Regions from separate parts of the Vibrio sp. NH-7 genome, predicted to be linked through region 2. Evidence: riboswitches for the same ligand, from Rfam matches in the RefSeq annotation. Region 2 holds a riboswitch; the other holds the start of a gene.

Region 1 (4,423 bases), on a different replicon from region 2:
GGAGCGAGTGAAATCCATGGTGCTGGGTGGGGCAGTAACACGCCTGAATACGCGTTCACAAGTGTTGGTGCGTCTGGGCAACTTATGTAAACACATCGTGCCTTATATGTGGTTATACAGCTTGTTTGCTTATATTGTAATGCCACAGCGTACACAGAAAGAATCACGTCACCTGTTTATCCGCGAAGCCAAAAAACTGTGTCAGAAAGAGTTTAAGCGCTGGTTTATACTCACGGCAGAAGTAAACCCATTAATGAAGTATTTCAAAGATAGAGAATTGCCAATTCCGACGCTGTATCTAATGGGAGAGCGAGACTACATGTTTATTAAGCCAGTGAAAGAGATGGTTGCCGTTCACCAACAGAGTCAATTGCTTGAGATTCCTGATTGTGGACATGTATGTAATGTAGAGCGTCCGGAAGAGTTCAATCAGCATTCGATTGCCTTTATACAACAGCAAATTAAGGCGACTTAATCTGCCGCGGTGCCGCATTGCCAGCAAACCCCAAATTGTGATTCGTTGACTTCTCCACATTGACTGCAGTGCCAGTCACTACCATTTTGCATTGTCCTAAATTGGTCGATGATCTCATTCGCCTTATTGCACTTATTTGGTTCTAAAAGCCAAACATAAGGCTCGCTGTTTTCACCAAATGGGACTTCTCCCTGCAACCCGAATATCCCTTCACCACGGACTTCACAGCTGTGTCTTGAGACTTTAAAAGCTCACAGACAATGTGAGCTTCGGGGGGATTACTCGCTGAGTAGATTTTCATGACGCCGAGCCATTTTGTGCGGATGGCGATGATTTAATTTTATTCATGACCCATTTCGCAATGACTGGGAAAAGACCCAGTAAAGCAAATGACGCTAAGACAGAAGGCGAGACAATGCCAGAAAGGCTCTCGATTTGCGCTAACTGAGTACCCGCATTTAAGTAAACGGCTGTGCCGGGTAACATACCTAGTTGGCTGACAAAATAGAATCGAGCTACCGAAATAGGCGTTAATCCCATGAGTAAATTAATAAGAAAGAAAGGGAAGACAGGAATCAACCTTAGTGAGAATAGATAAAACGCCCCATCACGCTCTACACCTTGGTTAATCGCACTCAGCTTATCGCCAAACTTTCCTTGCACCCAGTCTCGCAATAGGAAACGGCTGCTTAAAAAGGCGAGCGTGGCACCAATGGTGCTGGCGAAAGAGACCAACAGCAAACTTGTCCAAAACCCAAAGAGCGCAGCGCCCAGAAGCGTAACAACGGCTGCTCCAGGAATGGAAAACGCGGTTATGGCGACGTAGGCGAAAAAGTAAGTCAATGCGGCGAAGACGAAGTTTTCGCTGATGTAATCTGAGAGTGCAAGCTGCTGAGCTTTCGCATTTTCAAGCGTCAGGTATTGTCCAAAGTTCATCGCCAGAAAGGCGATAAGCGCAACTAAGACTATCCCCAAGATCAATTTTTTATTCATAATCGCGTCCTTTAATACTCTTCGCAAGGATAACTCTGACCCTATAGTTACATACTTAAGTTAGTATAGGGAATGATTGATATAGACAATAAGAACGAGAGCGAGAAGAAAATATTTCCTTAGAGACTAAAAAAGCCAGCAAGTGCTGGCTTTTTCATCGATTGATTGAGCTAGTTGCTCAATTTATTCAGTAGTTCTTGTCTTCGGCTTTGTGGTATAACAGACCAATGTGTGCCCCTGATTGCTCCCTCTAGTGCCCACAGCAGTTCAACGCTCACTTCTGCTGAGTGTGTCGATTGAATCGCCTTGTACGCTTTAACAGCGCCCGCTTCTTCTAAAGATTCGACATCGTCAATCCCGGCTTTCTTTAGCATTCTTTCCGTTGCCAAGCGCAGGTTGGGTAGGTCTTTCAAGCGATTTGGTTTCGCTTTCGATTGTACTTTTTTCTCTTCTTTTGCTGCGATCAGCGCTTGTCTTGCCAATGCCAGTGTTTTTTCATTGTCTGAGGAAATGTCATCGCTTAAAGCAAAATATTTAGTCACAACGGGAAAACCACGTTTTTTGTAGACGTAGGGTTCCAAAGAAAGGGCATTGCACTGTTTGATTAACTGAGCATCCGCTCTTACATGAAGCTTATCGTTGACCACTAAAGCAAACATCGTCTCATCTGCGAATATGCCGAAGCCGCCAAACATTGAACGAGACTTAATTTGACCAAGTTGCTCAAATAGTCTCATTGAGTCTTTAAGTATTGGTTTATCCATGCTGTATTTTCTCGGTGTATATGTATACGCCACCAATTCAGGTCCGAGAGATTAGCAAAATAATGCAGAAATTTTGTCAGTAAGGTGTCATACAAGAAAACACTTCGTAAAATCTCGACGAATTCCATGTCTGCTCATACTCAGTATTGAGACGCGTCCAGTTTACGAGAAAGCTTAATGTACTAGTTTTGCATTTTTGCCATCGGCAACCCCGCTACCTTGTATAAGTATACTTAAGGCCGGAGGCTTTGCGTCCCATCCTTTCGAAATGGTTTGCCCTGTTCGTGGCATTGATCGAACAAGTTAAGAATAAATAATATTTGAGGTAAGTATCACACTTGTAGTGAGTAAATGTGATCTTAGTCCAGTAATTTGGCGGGTTATATGCGCCTGACTGATAATTAATCAAAGAGTCAGGCGCTGAGTGATGATGTTATTTGTTGAGGTTGCGCACGGTACAGCGCTCGACAATTTCAGGGTGCATCTCAAACACTCGCTTGTCGTGTTCTTTGTCCTTGATACGCTCTAACAAAATTTCGAACGCGTTCTTACCGACACGTCGTTTCGGTTGGTGAACAGTCGTGAGCGGTGGAGAGAAGTATTCCGCTAACTCGATGTTGTCGTAACCAATAATGGACATATCTTCTGGAATGCGGATACCTTTTTGTTGTAGGCGGCTCATTAGACCCAGTGCCATCGTATCATTGAAGCAGAAAACGGCACTCGGGCGTTTATCCATTGCAACAATCTTGTCTGCGGCTAGGACTGCAGTGTCACATTCAAAGTTACCTTCAAGGATCCAGTCTTCATCAACTGCCAAGTTCGCTTCGTTCATTGCTCGCTTGAAGCCTGCGATACGCTCCTGACATGCTGCTTTTTCGAAGTGCCCGCTCAAACAAGCAATATCTTTGTGGCCACGCTCAATCAGGTATTTAGTCGCTAGATAGCCGCCTTCTTCTGAGTTGTCGATGATTTTGTCAGCTTGTGAGCTCTCAGGACCCCAGTCCATGACCACTTTAGGAATGTCTTTATGACGGTCAAGCATTTCGCTGAGTTCTTCTGTGAGGTCAGAACACATTACCAAGATGCCGTCTACGCGCTTTTCTGCAAGCATGCGGATATAATCGCGTTGCTTCTCATAGATGCCGCCGGTATTACACAAAATCAGCGTGTAACCTTGGCGGTAACAGTAACTCTCAACACCATCAATAACTTCTGAAAAGAAGAGGTTTGTTGATTGAGTCACCAGCATGCCAATCGTTCGTGTTGTATTACACTTTAAGCTTCGAGCAACGGCACTAGGCGCATAGTTTAGCTCTGTTACTGCTTCCATGACCTTTTCTTGGGTCGCTTCGGCAACAAAACGCGTTTTATTAATTACGTGAGATACAGTAGTTGTTGATACGCCGGCTAAGCGCGCTACGTCTTTTATGGTGGCCATAAGGTTTTGTCCTGTCGATGACTGCCACGAAACAATATTCCTAAGTGTAGGATAATCTGGCAGAAAGTATCAGAAACACAAAAACCGCTTATAATTAGCGGTTTGTATTTAATTCGTTCATTTTTATCGTTTGCGGTCACGATTCTAGACCGCAAACAAACTAAGCGCAAATAAAAACGTTTTTGTTCCCTGCTCGTGGTCACAAAAGCTCGTATTTATTCGCCTTTTAGGTAGCGAGAGTCAAGTTCCATAAACGCAACCATTAACATCACAATGGCAGAGTAGAATCCGAAATCATCTAAAGCTTTGCACTTAGCGGCGAACTTTGGCACCCAATTAAGTAGTGCGTGGTTGATGAACTTGTCTTGCTCTTCAAGTGCGTTTTCCATTTCACCATCACTTTCAAGCTCATTCGAGCGAATAATCAGATTACCAAGGAAGTCGAGTTCAATCGCGATATGATCCGCAGGTTCGTTTAGGCTTTCATCAACTTGGACGCCATGCTTTTGCATTAGTGCTTCCATTTCTCTTGCTGGCTCGTCATTAAGTAGTCCGCTTTTGCCCACATACATAGAGGCATATGGAAGGGCAGAGTCTCTGTCTGATTTAAGGAACAAGTCGCAAAAATCTGCGGCTAACTCAAGTTGCGCGTCTTCACGGTCCATAAGTCGATTTAGTGCATCAACTAAGTTGTCGACAGAAGGTTTTAGGTCTGGGTTGTCGCCAAGCCCAGAGAGAAACGAACGAATC
Region 2 (4,423 bases):
ATACAAGCAGTATGCGAAGGTAGATGAACTCACCACCATGTATTTCCCAACCAACAATAGCGTGCTCTATTACCAATCAGGGGCTTTGCATCATAAGTCTGGGCTAGTTGAACCTTATGAGGTTGTTTTAATGGCCAACAACAAAGTGACGGGGCAAAGAATGGAGCAGAGGTTTACGGGGGTGGACTGGAATCTAAAACCAGAGCAGTCACCGACATTTGTTCGAGATAAAAACAGTCTAGCGAGTTTCGAATCTGACTTACATTTCTATATCGAAGGTAAGAAACTGTTCTTCTATGGTAAAAGCGGAAGCGAAGACCTCAATATCGCGTGCCATCAGATCTAAAAAGGGGCGACGTCGCCCCTTGTAACATGGTTATTTCAGTTTGTCCCAAGCCGACTCCCAATGTGAACCAACTCCCGGTTCATAGTGGTTGGCTGATGGCGACCACTGCACGCAGTATCCTGAGTACGGGAACGCTTTGCATTGATAGATGTTGCCATCATTCGCAAGTACTTTGGTTCCCGCCGTGTAGCTTTCCATACCGTTAGGGAAAACATAGTCATAGTCTCCTGATGGCGGTGGTGTTTGCTCTTCTACCAAATGGAAGTCCAAAGTCTCTTGTCCTACCAGTGTGCCTTTGTCATCTTTGGTCACAACAACAAGCATGTGATGTCCAGGCTCTGATTTCGATAACGCTAGTTCTATTGACTGAGCCGCCCCGTCTTCTAACTTGCCCGAGTATGAAGCCAATGACTCCTTGTGATGGTTGTACACCGTCAGTTCAGCGTTTAGATCACCTGTCGCCAAGAGTTCAAGGTTAAGTACGGTGGCGTCTTCGGTCACAGTGTACTTATCTTGCAAGCCTTCAACACTCAAATCGAGCTCTGGTTCAGGCGTTACAATGTCATAGCCTATTTCAACACGCTCAAGTGAAGAGCCCGCTTTTAGGTAAATCGGGTTCGAACCATACACAGGGGCAAAAGCGCCATCTTCTTTGCGTTCACCAGAGCGGATGAGGTTTTGCTCTTGGTTGATTTTGTCTGCGAGGGCAAAAGACCACTGATTCGCTTTGCCTTGCTCTTCACTATTAATGACGATCTGCGTTCGGTAACTGATGTTTTCGCCACTTTGGTCAAATACGCGTGTAAAAACGGTATCTCCGACGTTCAGATCCATGGTTGGATTGATCTGTCCACCTTGGCGCCAATCAGGATCAACAGGCAAATCCCCATCAAATTTCACATCAATAACGTTGTAAAAAGAGGCCGCCGTATCACCAACATCCCACACCGCAAGAATTACGTGGTAACCCTCACGTGTTGGGACATCACATAGGTGGCTGACACGTTTTGGTGGTTGCACCATATTGCCATCGACAACACAGAAAGGCTGTAAATCAAATGATTGACGAGCAAGCGGCTGATTTGGATTCCAATCTGCCTTGGTGATGTAGTATTTCCAGTCTTTTGTTACATGGTTGGCGGTAAACGTCCACTCAAAGAATTGTTGACCGGATTGAATAGGGCGCTTCACCCAGCGGCTGGCGGTTTGTTCATCTAATGCGGCGGCGAGAGAGGTTTCTGCGCTCGCAATTTTGCCATCACGGGGGCCCGCTTCTGGGAAGCCGTCAGGCCCTTCGACACTTTGTGGTTCATATTGAATGGCACCGCATTGCGCATTCTTTTCGTTGGTGTCGCTGGTTGGGAATTTACATAGTGCAGCGCGGCTTGCAGCTACGCCGTTTTCATATGCCGAAACATAGCCGTGGCCAATGGCCGTTCCACTGACAGTGACTAGACTTAAAGCAATGAGCGTTTTTTGAGGGAGTTGATTCATCATCTATCCTTATACATTCGCTGAATAAAAAGATGACACCCTGGCATGATGGCACCCGACTTGGGTGGCGGTCCCGCTATCATAGACTTGAGTAAGTCGACAGACCGGAGACTTTGCGTCCTAACTTTTCAGATAGTTTGCCAGAAGTGCAGTTGAGCACGCGAAATGTAGTGATAGTTTTGTTTAAAAGCGACGATCCGATTACGTTTGTGGAAGGGCAATCTCGATTTGAAATTTCTGACATGAATTAACTTGATTATTTTTCAATGATAAGCTGAATAAAATATTGATAATCAATGCTTTATTTCTCATTTATATTTGATTTGTGAATGATTTTTCCCGCTTTTATTCGTCGCAAATCCATGCCTATTTTCTTCAATATCAACCAAACCTTTAAGCTCCGTTAACGCTGACCTGACATCCACTTGGATAAAAGTGCCGACAATTTATTGATGCTACCAATACAGGGAACAACAATGGAATTCACCGAACAAGACCGAGAAGCGCTTTACCAAACGTGGATGTCACAGAAATCGAAAATGCGCTTAACCCAAATGGAATTTGCCAAAAAACTGGGTATGAATCAGTTGACGTTCTCACAAGTTCTTCGTGGTGAGCGTCCGATGACGATGTCTTTTGTCAGCCATTTTTGTCGTCATCTGCATCTAGAGCCCAAACATACTTTCCCATCGCTTAAAGAGCACCGCGAAGCAGGCCCGAGAGTGGTTTACTTGAAAAGCAGAATGACCGTGGATGGTGAAATACAAAATGCCTACATCGAAGGTAATCAGGTTGTCGTGGAATACGCGCACACAGTGCATGATGCCTAGCCTGTGAAATAGGCTTTATCACGTCACACATTAGAGAGTGGCAGATGAACATGCTATGCTTGGCCAACTTAAATGAACCAGACTGTTTGTCATGCTCGAAAAAGAAAATTTGCTCAAATTAGCCAGAGTGCAAATGCCATTTGGGAAATACGCTGGGCGTGTCTTGATTGATTTGCCTGAAGAGTATTTGCTTTGGTTTGATAAAAAAGGTTTCCCTGAAGGGGAGCTTGGTGACCTCCTTAAGCTATGCCTAGCGCTAAAAATAGAAGGCTTAGATACCGTTGTTAAGCCTTTAAAGCGCATGTAACCTACCAAAAAAACTCTCCACTTAGAACGACAATATTGACTATGAATTTTGACATCGATGCATTGAGGCATCACCAACTGGTTGAGGATGGCCAACTTGAGGGTTGTTATATCCACCAGCCAGCACAAGGTAGCCAACAAGATGATAAAGCTGTGTTAGCAGAGCGCCACGCGTTGGAAAAAATGGGGTATAGGGTTGTGCAAGTTAAAGCGAAAGGCAAAACAACAACGTTCGCTGAAGCAATGCAAAAACTCGCAAAAAACAGTGGGCATCACTTAAACTAATCAACGCGTGTAATTTGCTTTAGCATCGTTACACTCCCCAAGAACACTCCTATTAAAAAGAGTCAGACCGTTAAGGCTGACTCTTTTTTCCGCCAAATTAGCGGTTGAAATATCACATCAAACCTGCGAAAAATACCTCCGTGAGCTGTCATATGGCCAACATTCACAAGAGGTTGGTTGTGAGCCCGTTGATTAATCAAGGAGAGGTGGATGTCAGAGTGTGAACAGGTGATTCAGGCACTGAAAAAGCAATTAAAATCGCACGGTGTGAATTACCAAGATGTCGCCAAAGCGCTGGATTTGAGTGAAGGTTCGGTGAAGCGCCTATTCTCTAACGGTGGCAGCATGAGCCTTGAGCGTTTGTCTGCGGTGTGTGGCTTGATTGACCTGGAAATGACAGCGCTGTTTAAACTTGCCGAAGAAGAGGGTCAAAACCTTTCTTCATTGACTTGGGAGCAGGAAAAACAGTTAGTGGTGGATAAGGCGCTACTGCTGGTCGCCGTTTGTATCACCAATGGTTATCGCTTTGAACAAATCCTAACTCAATACAACCTCAGTGAGCCTCAGTTGATTCAAAAACTGGCGCACCTTGATCGCCTCAAAGTGATTGAGTTGATGCCGGGTAATCGCATCAAACTCAAAATCTCTTCCTCGTTTTCGTGGATTGCAGGGGGGCCTATTCAGCAGTTCTTCCAGCAGCAGGTCGTAAACACCTTCTTCCACACCCACTTTTCCAAAAATGACGAAAAACTGGTGATGGCGACAGGGTTGATGTCGTTACCTACCAATCACAAGCTCCAACAGCGGATTCAACGATTAGTGAAAGAGTTTTATGAATCGTGCAATAGCGACAACGAGTTGGCTATGGAGCAGCGACATGGCACCTCTATGGTGATTGCCATGCGTCGCTGGAGCTTCCCCTTATTTGATGAGTTCGAAATAAAAGACGACGCGGAGAAAAGTCGTATCGGATAACACCTGCGGTAATACTATTTGCTACTTTGCTCGCTGAGCTTTGTTGCTGCCTCTCCTTCGTGCAACCTACTGAACAGCCAGAGAAAGACTCTCTGATGACAGAAGATAACGGAGGCAACAATGTTGAACCGACTGAAAATGATTTCACAAACCGCCATCTGGAGCGTTTTGTTTATCGCTGTACTTA

Evidence for each region. Region 2 has a riboswitch for cyclic di-GMP ahead of gbpA (N-acetylglucosamine-binding protein GbpA). Riboswitches for the same ligand answer to the same signal wherever they lie in the genome.
Region 1: linked by a shared signal. The riboswitch ahead of ACUALS_RS05090 (TfoX/Sxy family DNA transformation protein) and the one ahead of gbpA (N-acetylglucosamine-binding protein GbpA) in region 2 are both predicted to bind cyclic di-GMP.

Annotation. Positions count from the first base shown of each region.
Region 1 covers NZ_CM132187.1:1,068,449-1,072,871, forward strand. Annotated here, with positions in the region: gene ACUALS_RS05075 (alpha/beta fold hydrolase) at 1-475, shown strand, start outside; partial or broken gene ACUALS_RS05080 (putative signal transducing protein) at 472-776, opposite strand; gene ACUALS_RS05085 (TVP38/TMEM64 family protein) at 773-1,468, opposite strand; gene ACUALS_RS05090 (TfoX/Sxy family DNA transformation protein) at 1,639-2,232, opposite strand; cyclic di-GMP riboswitch class I at 2,434-2,520, opposite strand; gene purR (HTH-type transcriptional repressor PurR) at 2,666-3,673, opposite strand; gene torD (molecular chaperone TorD) at 3,889-4,423, opposite strand, start outside.
Region 2 covers NZ_CM132188.1:423,552-427,974, forward strand. Annotated here, with positions in the region: gene ACUALS_RS16230 (hypothetical protein) at 1-346, shown strand, start outside; gene gbpA (N-acetylglucosamine-binding protein GbpA) at 377-1,840, opposite strand; cyclic di-GMP riboswitch class I at 1,904-1,992, opposite strand; gene ACUALS_RS16240 (helix-turn-helix domain-containing protein) at 2,317-2,670, shown strand; gene ACUALS_RS16245 (DUF3820 family protein) at 2,762-2,977, shown strand; gene ACUALS_RS16250 (hypothetical protein) at 3,019-3,261, shown strand; gene ACUALS_RS16255 (helix-turn-helix domain-containing protein) at 3,472-4,236, shown strand; gene ACUALS_RS16260 (VIT and vWA domain-containing protein) at 4,357-4,423, shown strand, end outside.